One region of the Pseudarthrobacter sp. AG30 genome, then DNA from elsewhere that is predicted to be linked to it. Evidence: predicted binding sites of a transcription regulator. Region 1 holds the regulator's gene; the other holds the start of a gene.
The links. The regulator HrcA, encoded in region 1, represses chaperone genes, less so after heat shock. The targets are predictions, from matches to a motif close to TTNGCACTCGNNNNNNNCGAGTGCNAA.
Positions count from the first base shown of each region.

Region 2: groES (co-chaperone GroES) is a predicted target of HrcA. The motif match lies at 2,514-2,540, and genes of this name have one in related genera.

Region 1 covers NZ_QEHL01000003.1:257,510-262,640, reverse strand. Annotated here, with positions in the region: gene DC347_RS04425 (16S rRNA (uracil(1498)-N(3))-methyltransferase) at 1-57, opposite strand, end outside; gene dnaJ (molecular chaperone DnaJ) at 60-1,187, opposite strand; gene hrcA (heat-inducible transcriptional repressor HrcA) at 1,272-2,285, opposite strand; gene DC347_RS04410 (DUF3097 domain-containing protein) at 2,459-3,310, shown strand; gene DC347_RS04405 (DUF4870 domain-containing protein) at 3,430-3,840, shown strand; gene hemW (radical SAM family heme chaperone HemW) at 3,957-5,131, opposite strand, start outside.
Region 2 covers NZ_QEHL01000002.1:298,837-303,967, forward strand. Annotated here, with positions in the region: gene DC347_RS03125 (shikimate 5-dehydrogenase) at 1-734, shown strand, start outside; gene DC347_RS03130 (class I SAM-dependent methyltransferase) at 761-2,017, opposite strand; gene DC347_RS03135 (hypothetical protein) at 2,071-2,451, shown strand; gene groES (co-chaperone GroES) at 2,697-2,990, shown strand; gene groL (chaperonin GroEL) at 3,070-4,680, shown strand; gene DC347_RS03150 (dihydrofolate reductase family protein) at 4,755-5,131, opposite strand, start outside.

The DNA.
Region 1 (5,131 bases):
GCCGGGCGCCAGGCCGTCCAGCGAGCCGGGGCTGGCAAAGAATACGGGGTTGCTCACCGCTACAGGTTACCGAGCCGGTCCCGGAGCTTGGCGAACATCCCGCCGCTGGCAGCGAGCTTACCCTCGGTGATCTGTTCCCCACGGAGCTTGGCCAGCTGGCGCAGCAGGTCCTCTTGCGCGGCGTCGAGTTTGGCGGGAGTGTCCACTTGGAGGTGGACCTTCAGGTCTCCGCGCCCGTAGCCCCTCAGGTGGGTGACGCCCAGACCGCGGAGGGTAATGACCTCGCCGGACTGGGTGCCGGGCTTGACGTCGATCTCCTGGCTGCCGTCGAAGGTTTCCAGGCTGACGTCCGTGCCGAGGGCAGCCGCTGTCATGGGGATGTGCAAAGTGGCGTGCAGGTCATCGCCTTCGCGGACATAGGTGGCGTCGTTGTTGACCCGGATCTCCACGTAGAGGTCGCCTGCGGGGCCACCGGCGGGGCCGGCTTCGCCTTGCCCGGAGAGCTGGATGCGGGTTCCGGTGGCAACACCGGCAGGAACCTTGATGGTCAGTGAGCGGCGGCTGCGGATGCGGCCCTGGCCGCTGCATTCGTTGCAGGGATCCTTGATGACCGTGCCGAAGCCTTCGCAGGTGCCGCAGGGGGCCGCCGTCATGACCTGGCCAAGAATGGAGCGGACGGCACGCTGGACCTGGCCGCTGCCGCCGCAGATATCGCAGCGCTCGGGGTGTGTGCCGGGGCGGCAGCACGATCCGTCGCAGGTGGGGCAGACGACGGCGGTGTCCACTTCGAGCTTCTTGTTGACGCCAAAGACGGCGTCGCGGAGGTCGATCCGGACGCTGATGAGCGCGTCCTGGCCCCTTCGCACCCGGGACGCCGGACCGGACGTGCCGCCGGCGCCGAAGAAGGTGTCGAAGATGTCCTGGAACGCGAACCCTTGGCCCGCGTAGCCCGCACCGCCGAAGCCGTTGTCCGTTCCGTTCTCATTGCCGGTGGTGTCGTAGATGCGGCGCTTCTGGGGGTCGGAGAGGACCTCGTAGGCGTGAGTGACTGCCTTGAAGCGTTCCGACGCGTCCGCCCCGGGGTTTACGTCCGGGTGGAGGGTGCGGGCCAGTTTGCGGTAGGCCTTTTTGATCTCTTCGCCCGTAGCTTCGGGGGAGACTCCAAGGACGTCATAGTGGCTGCTCAAAGTTCGTATCTCTTCCTTGTTGTACTGCGTGCCGTTGGGCCCGGTGTCCGGTCCCGTTGCCGGACGTGGTCCGGCAACGGAGGATCAGGGCCCCAAAATCCTGGAAAGGTAGCGGGCCACGGCCCTGACGGCGGCCATGGTGGTGGGGTAGTCCATCCGTGTGGGGCCAAGGATCCCTACCTTCGCGGCGCTGTCAGGGCCGTAGCCTGTGGCCACCACCGATGCCTCCGCGAGGCCGTCGTAAGGGTTCTCCCGTCCGATGCTGACGGCCACGCCACGGTGGTCCTGTGCCATTTCGCTCAGCAACCGCAGCATCACCACCTGCTCCTCGAGTGCTTCGAGCACCGGGCCGATGCTGAGTGGAAAGTCTACGTTGGACCGGGCCAGGTTGGCCGTTCCGGCCATGACCATCCGGTCTTCCCGGCTGCTCTGGGCCAAAACCTCCAGCCCAAGCGCGAGTGCGTGCGCGGCCTGGCGCTGAGGGTGCGGCGCGGCGGCGACGACGGCGGGCAAGGCCTGCGCGAGGTGGCTCAGCGACGTGCCGCCCAAGGCCCCGAGGAACCGGGTCCGCAACTCCGCCAGCGCCTCGTCACCGAGGTCCTGGCCGACGTCGATCACGCGCTGCTCGACTTTGCCGCTGTTGGCAATCAGCACCACCAGTACTTTGCGCGGTGCCAGCAGCACGAATTCGATGTGGCGGACCAGGGCCCTGCTCAAGTGCGGGTACTGGACCACGGCCACCTGGTTGGTCAGCTGGGACAGGAGGCGGACCGTGCGGTCCAGGACGTCGTCGAGGTCGTCCGCTCCTTCCAGGAGTGATTGGATGGCCCGCCGCTCTGCGGCCGACAGGGGCTTGACCGCCGAGATCTGGTCCACGAACAGGCGGTAGCCCTTGTCCGTGGGTATCCGCCCTGCGCTGGTGTGCGGCGCGGTGATCAGGCCCTCATCCTCCAGCGCCGCCATGTCGTTGCGGATCGTGGCGCTGGACACACCGAGATGATGGCGCTCCACCAGCGCTTTTGAGCCGACCGGCTCGCGGGAGTGGACGTAGTCCTCCACGATCGCCCGCAGCACTTCCAGTTTGCGTGGCTCGCTCACTCTCCACCTCCATCCACGGTCCGGGGCGCGTGCCCCGTCCGGTGCCGCCCAGGGGTTAGCACTCGACATGCCTCAGTGCTAACAGTCTATTATGCCTCGGCCCGTTGTTAGCATTGGTACCGCTCCGGGCGAAACTCCGGGGGTGAGGACCTAATGCGAGGCGGATCGAATCCATGGACTACCAGAACTGGGGCCCCCGCGGGATTTCCGCCCCTGCCCGGACCGAACTGCCGGAGGTTCCCGTGGAGCGCGGCATGGTGCTTGAGGAAGTCCAGTCCGGCTGGGTTGGGGCTGTCACCCGGGTGGAGAAGTCCGGCGGAATGCACGTGGTTGCCCTCGAGGACCGGCGCGGAAAATCGCGGTCCTTCCGGCTGGGCTTCGGCTTCCTCCTGGAAGGACAGCCGATCCGCCTGATGCCGCCGGCGCCCGCCCGCGCTGGGGCCGGTCCCGCCGCAGGGCGGACCGCGTCCGGGTCGGTTCGGGTGGCAGGGCAGCGCGCCCAGGTCGCAAAGGCGAGCCGGATCTGGGTGGAAGGCAAGCATGACGCTGAACTGGTGGAGAAGGTGTGGGGAGACGACCTTCGGGTGGAAGGCATCGTCGTCGAACCCCTGCACGGCATCGACGACCTCACGGCCGCCGTGGCGGACTTCAGGCCGGGACCTGGGCGCCGCCTCGGGGTCCTCGTGGACCACCTGGTGCCCGATTCAAAGGAATCGCGCATCGCCGAGGCTGTGATGGCCTCCCCTGGTGCCGCCGGAAATGTCCTGATCGTCGGCCACCCCTACGTGGACGTGTGGCAGGCCATCCGCCCCGCGGTGCTGGGCATCCAGCAATGGCCGGCGATTCCCCGCGGCCAGGACTGGAAGACCGGCATCCTGAAGGCCTTTGGCTGGCCCCACTCCTCGAAGGAAGATATCGGGCTGGGGTGGCAAAAGCTCCTCGGCGCCGTCCGCACGTACGCCGACCTGGAACCGTCGCTGCTGGGGCGGGTTGAGGAAGTGATCGACTTCCTCACCGTGCCCTGAAAGCCGCTCCCGCCCCGCGACCCAGTATTCTGGATACTGCGATGCCTTGCTTTTCACAGCATGGCACCGAGTCCTTATTAGTCGTCAGCACCACTTGCACCCCAGAAGGAAAACAGACTGTGGCAGAAAACGCACGTGATCACAGGGATGGCCAAGGCCGTTCCGAGTACCATGGCGTCCCCGCCAATGCGCTGCCGCTCACGGCCAGCGAAGACCGCCAATGGGCCACGCTGGCCCACTTCGGCGGGATCCTGGGGTGCATTCCGTCCCTGCTGATCTACCTGATCTTCCGGGACCGCGGACCGTTCACCGCGCAGGAGTCGAAGGAAGCGCTGAACTTCAGCCTGCCGCCCACCATCGCCGCGGTCCTGGCCAACATCCTGGTGTTCATTCCCTACGTGGGCAACATCTTCGCCGTTATCGCCACGCTGATCTGGGTGGCGCTAACCTGCTTCTCGGTGGCCGCAGGGATCCACGTCAACCGGGGCCAGCCGCACCGCTACCCGTACAACCTGCGCTGGATCAAATAGTCCCCAGCGGCTCCCAGCCCTCGCAAGCTCAGGCCGGGGCCCTCGCCGCTGTGGGCCCACCCAGCGGCTCCCAGCGCAATCAAGCCCCCACAAGCCCCGCCGGGTTCGTGCTGCGGTTAGTCGGGCAGGATCCTACGGACCACGGCGTCCGCCAGGAGCCGGCCCTTCAGGGTGAGGACCAGCCGTCCGTGGAACGCCGCGGCCGGTTCCACCAGTTCGTCCGCGATCAGGGCCGCCACCTCATGGCGGCCCAAGGTGCTGAGCGTCGAGACGTCGAGCCCTGACTGCAGCCGCGCCTCAAGCATCACCCGCTCCAGTCGCCTGGTGTCCGAATCCAGGGTTTCGCGGCCCGCAGCCGGCGAATAGCCCTGCGCGAGCCGGTTGGCGTAGGCCACAGGGTGCTTGACGTTCCACCAGCGCACGCCGCCCACGTGTGAGTGTGCGCCAGGCCCTATCCCCCACCAGTCGTCGCCCCGCCAGTAGGCCAGGTTGTGCCGGCAGGCCTGGTCCGGGGTCCGGGCCCAATTGCTGACCTCGTACCAGCCCAGCCCGGCTTCGGTGATCAGCTGGTCGGCGAGCTCGTACTTGTCGGCGTGGTCGTCGTCGTCGATTCCGGGGACCTCGCCGCGCCGCATCTGTGCGGCGAGCTTGGTGCCCTCCTCGACGATCAGCGCATAGGCGCTGATGTGGTCGGGCTCGTAGGACAAGGCTGTTTCGAGGGAGTACCGCCAGTCGGCAAGGGATTCACCGGGCGTGCCGTATATCAGGTCCAGGCTGACGGCAAGTCCCGCCTCCCGGGCCCACCGGACCACCTGCGGAACCCGGCTCGGGGTGTGGGTGCGGTCCAGGACCTTCAAGACGTGCGGGACAGCGGATTGCATGCCGAACGACACCCGGGTGAAACCGGCTTCCTTGAGGATCGCGAGGGATTCGGGCGTGACCGAGTCGGGATTGGCCTCCGTGGTGACTTCCGCGCCCTCCTCCATTCCCCACTGGTCGATGGCGGAACGAAGGATCATGGCGAGGTCATCGGCCGGCAGGAGCGTAGGCGTGCCGCCGCCGAAGAAAACGGTGCTGAGCTTGCGTGCCGGGACGCCTGAACGCTGCAGTACCTCCGCGGCCAGCCCCACTTCCGAGACGGCCGTGCCCGCGTAGGCATCCTGGGAAGCGCCGCCGCCGAGTTCAGTTGCCGTATATGTGTTGAAGTCGCAGTACCCGCAGCGCACGGCACAGAACGGGATGTGGACGTACAAGCCGAAGGCCCGGGCCGCCGCACCCTCTGCTGCCTGCG
Region 2 (5,131 bases), on a different contig from region 1:
TGGACCTGAACTGGATCTACAAGGCGTTCGCGCCCACCAACCTTGAACAGGCCATCGCCGGCGTGCGGGGCCTGGGCATCCGGGGCTGTGCCATCTCCATGCCCTACAAGGAAGACGTCATAGCCCTGGTGGACGAGATGGACCCCTCCGCCAAGGCCATCGACTCCGTGAACACGATCGTGAACACTGATGGCCACCTCAAGGCGTACAACACCGACTACACGGCCATTGAGCAGCTCCTGGCCTCCAACGAGGTCCCCACCCGCTACTCCGTGGTGGTGCAGGGATCCGGCGGCATGGCCAAGGCCACGGTGGCGGCCTTGCGTGACGCCGGCTTCGCCAACGTCACGGTCTTGTCCCGGAACGAGGCCTCCGGCCGGGCGCTCGGAGACCAGTACGGCTTCCAGTGGCGGGCAGCGCTAGACGGCAGGACGGCTGACCTCATCATCAACGTCACGCCCATCGGAATGGCAGGGAGTATGGCCGGCGGGGCGGACGCAGAGACCGTGGCGTTCCCGGCGGAGGCAATCGAAGCGGCCCGCCTGGTCTTCGACGTGGTGGCCTTGCCCGCCGAGACGCCGCTGATCCGGGCCGCCCGTGCAGCCGGCAAGCCGGTCATCACCGGTGCCGAAGTGGCCACCATCCAGGCCCTCGAACAGTTTGTCCTGTACACCGGCGTACGGCCCACGGCTGAGCAGGTGCGGGCCGCCGAGGAGTTCATGCGCGCCCAGTAGCGGACGTGCGGCCCGCCCGGCCGGCCCTAGGGCATGCCGGTCGGGACGGATTCCACCACGACGGCCACCCGGTCCTCGCCAATCCGGGTCAGGACCAGGGTGGCGGCCTTGCCGGCGGCCTTCTTTCCGGAACCCTTGCCGGCCGCCTTTCCGCCCGGCAGCAGTTGCTTCCGCAGTTCTTCGGGGGTGACGGCAGTGCCCCGCTTCTTGATGTCCAGCACGGTGATGCCCTCCTGCTTCACCCAGGCTTTGAGCGCCTTGACGTTGTAGGGCATCACTTCCCGCACTTTGTAGGCGCGGGCGAACGGCGTGGCCACCAGTTCCGGCGCACAGATGTAGGCGATGTGCTCATCCACCAGGTGGCCGCCGAGTTCCAGCGCGACATCCGCCACCAGTCCGGCCCGGATCACGGCGCCGTCGGGTTCGTACAGGTAGCCCTCCACCGGTCCCACCGGTGCGGTGGGGCTGGCACCGAATTCGTTGCCGCTGGTCAGTTCGGCCGCACCTTCCGGGCCAAGGACCAGGGCGGCGCGGCGCACCCCCGGCCTGCTGACGGCGTTGAACCACAGGGTTACTTCGGTGACGTCTCCGGCTACCGACACCCACTGGGCCTCGCAGCCGGCGGGCACGGATTCGTGCGGCATGCCGGGCCCCATCTTGACGCCCACCGCCTTCCCGGACGCCGCGAGCGATTCAACGAAGGACAGCGGCGGTGAGAACGCTTCCGGGTCCCAGATCCGCTTGGTGCCGGACGTGGAGGTGACCCGGCGTGCTGGATCCAGCCACACGCCGTCGACCCCCTCCAGCGGCACCGCTGCCGCGTCCGCGTGCACCACGGTGGCGTTGGGGAAGGGGATCAGGTTCACCGTGGCGCAGGCCGCCGTGGTCTCGTCCATTTCGACGGCGGTCACTGTGAGGTCAAGGGATGCCAGGGCCAGGGAATCGGCGCCCAGGCCACAGCCCAGGTCCGCCACATGGCTGATCCCGGCGGCGGCGAACCGCTGTGCGTGGCGCGCCGCGACGTTCAGGCGGGTGGCCTGCTCCAGGCCTGCCTGGGTGAAGAGCATCTGGCGGGCGAACTCACCGAACTTCGCCTCGGCCTTGGTGCGCAGCCGCGACTGGGTCAGGACGGCGGAGACCAGCCCGGCAGGATGGCCGGCCTTCCGGAGCGCGGAGTTGAGTTCGAAGGAATCCTCGTCCCGGTAGGGGCCCAGGGAGGCCAACAGCTCCCAGCCTTCGGGGGTCAGCAGCGGTGCGATCTGGTCCTGGGGAGCGTGAGCCATGGGTTCCAGCCTAGTGGAGGAGCGAATGCGGGGTTGCCGATAGTGTGGACACCATGGATGAAACCGCAGCCCCCGGGGGCACCGGCGAACACGACCCCAAGGAACGGGGTCCTGCCCGGTTTGCCCGCCCGGTCCTGATCGCCGCGGCCGTGGTGGCACTGGTGTGCATCGCGCTTCTGGTGATCATCTTCGTCCTGGACACATTCAACGCCACTGTCTACTCGGTGGGCGGCAACGACATCTCGGACAACACGCAGGAAGCCCGCGACATCCGCGGACTGTACGACGGCGCGCGGGCCGGGAGCATCTTCTTCCTCGTGGCGGCACTGCTCGCCGCGGCCGCTGCGGGCTGGGTGCTGTTCCGTAGCCGGAAGCAGGGTGGCAGTGATGCCGACGGCGGCGAGGACGTGGACTTCGACGATCTGGGCCGCTGAAGCTGCCTGGGCCCCCGCTGCTTCCGAAACCGCGCTCAACGGAATACGCCGATGACGAAAAACTGGCACTCGCCTTGACCGAGTGCTAACCCTTACATAGAGTTTCAATTAGCACTCTCCCCCGGAGGGTGCTAACACATGAAGAGCTGCCAGCCAGGCTGCTGCCGGCACCGCGACGACGGTTTGCCAGCCACGGCGGAAAGCTTTCCAGTCCACGAATTTGCTGACGAAAAGGAGAGGTCCGAGTGTCGGTCTCTATTAAGCCTCTTGAGGATCGTATTGTTGTCCGCCCGCTCGAAGCCGAGCAGACCACGGCTTCCGGCCTGGTCATCCCGGACTCCGCACAGGAGAAGCCGCAGGAAGGCGAAGTTGTTGCAGTAGGCCCCGGCCGCTTCGAAGACGGCAACCGCGTTCCTGTCGACGTAGCCGTTGGCGACGTCGTCATCTACTCCAAGTACGGCGGAACCGAAGTCAAGACCGGCGGCACCGAGTACCTCGTGCTGTCCGCCCGCGACGTCCTGGCGATCGTCGTCAAGTAACTCTTTCGGATCCCCGTGCCGCCGGCCACGCTTATGCTGGCCGGCAGTGCGGGGTTTCTGTCTTTGAAAGGACAAAACCATGGCAAAGCAGCTTGCGTTTGACGACGCTGCACGCCGGGCCCTCGAGGCCGGCATCGATAAGCTCGCCAACACCGTCAAGGTGACGCTCGGCCCCCGCGGCCGCAACGTCGTCCTGGACAAGAAGTGGGGCGCCCCCACCATCACGAACGACGGCGTCACCATCGCCCGCGAAGTCGAACTGGACGACCCCTACGAGAACCTTGGCGCCCAGCTGGCCAAGGAAGTCGCCACCAAGACCAACGACGTTGCCGGTGACGGCACCACCACCGCCACCGTCCTGGCACAGGCCCTGGTCAAGGAAGGCCTGCGCAACGTTGCCGCCGGTGCTGCCCCCGGCCAGATCAAGCGCGGCATCGAGGTTTCGGTTGAAGCCGTCGCCGCCCGCCTGCTGGAGAACGCACGCCCCGTCGAGGGCACCCAGGTTGCGAACGTTGCCGCCATCTCGGCGCAGAGCGACGAAATCGGCGAACTCCTCGCCGAGGCCTTCGGCAAGGTGGGCAAGGATGGCGTCATCACCATCGAAGAGTCCTCCACCACCCAGACCGAACTGGTCCTCACCGAGGGCATGCAGTTCGACAAGGGCTACCTGTCCCCGTACTTCGTCACCGACGCAGAACGCCAGGAAGCCGTCCTCGAGGACGCCCTGATCCTGATCAACCAGGGCAAGATCTCCTCCATCCAGGAATTCCTGCCGCTGCTGGAAAAGGCGCTGCAGAGCTCCAAGCCGCTGTTCATCATCGCCGAGGACGTCGACGGCGAGGCCCTGTCCACGCTGATCGTCAACCGCATCCGCGGCACCCTGAACGTCGTGGCCGTCAAGGCACCGGGCTTCGGTGACCGCCGCAAGGCCATGCTCCAGGACATCGCCACCCTCACCGGCGCACAGGTTGTGTCCCCGGAACTGGGCCTGAGCCTGGACACCGTGGGCCTGGAGGTGCTCGGCACCGCCCGCCGCATCACCGTCACCAAGGACAACACCACCATCGTCGACGGCGCAGGCTCGGCCGAAGACGTTGCGGCCCGCGTCGCGCAGCTGCGCGCCGAGCTGACCCGCACCGACTCCGATTGGGACCGTGAAAAGCTCCAGGAGCGCCTGGCCAAGCTGGCCGGCGGCATCGGCGTCATCAAGGTGGGTGCTGCCACCGAGGTTGAGCTGAAGGAAAAGAAGCACCGTATCGAGGACGCCGTTTCCTCCACCCGCGCTGCCCTCGAAGAAGGCATCGTGGCTGGTGGCGGCTCAGCCCTGATCCACGCCCTGAAGGCACTGGATGAGGACCCGTCCGTCAAGGCACTCGAAGGCGACGCTGCTGCTGCCGTGGGCATCGTCCGCCGCGCCCTGGTCCAGCCGCTGCGCTGGATCGCCCAGAATGCCGGCTTCGACGGCTACGTCATCACCTCCAAGGTGGCCGACCTCGAAACCAACAACGGTTTCAACGCCAAGTCCGGCGAGTACGAGGACCTGATCGCTGCCGGTGTCATCGACCCCGTCAAGGTCACCCGTGCTGCCCTCCGCAACGCGGCCTCCATCGCCGCCCTGGTTCTCACCACCGAGACCCTGGTCGTGGAGAAGCCGGCCGAAGAGGACGAGCACGCAGGCCACAGCCACTGATCCTGCCCGTCTTCACCTGCAGAAAACCGGTCCAGCATCTGCTGGGCCGGTTTTTTGTGCACCAGGGGCTCGGATCAGGTTGCGGCCATCTCGGACGTTTCAACCCCGCCCGCGCGTTCGTAAACCAGCGAGACAGCCCCTTTCGGGAAGCTGCGTACCGGCTCGGCGAGGCGGTACGACGCCGGGACAGTGCCGGCGTCGAACAGGCGTTTGCCCTGGCCCAGCGTGACCGGATAGAGCCAGAGGTGTAGCCGGTCCAGGACATCCGCAGCCAGCAGCGAGCGGATCAGGACGCCGCTGCCGAACATGTGCACCTCCCCAAACTCGTCACCGAGGCGTCCTGCAGCCCGTTCATCCGGCAGGACTGTGGTGCCTGCCCAGCCTGGCCCGGACAGCGTGCGCGAGACCACGAACTTCGGTACCCGGTTGAGTGCATCAGCAATGTCCCCTG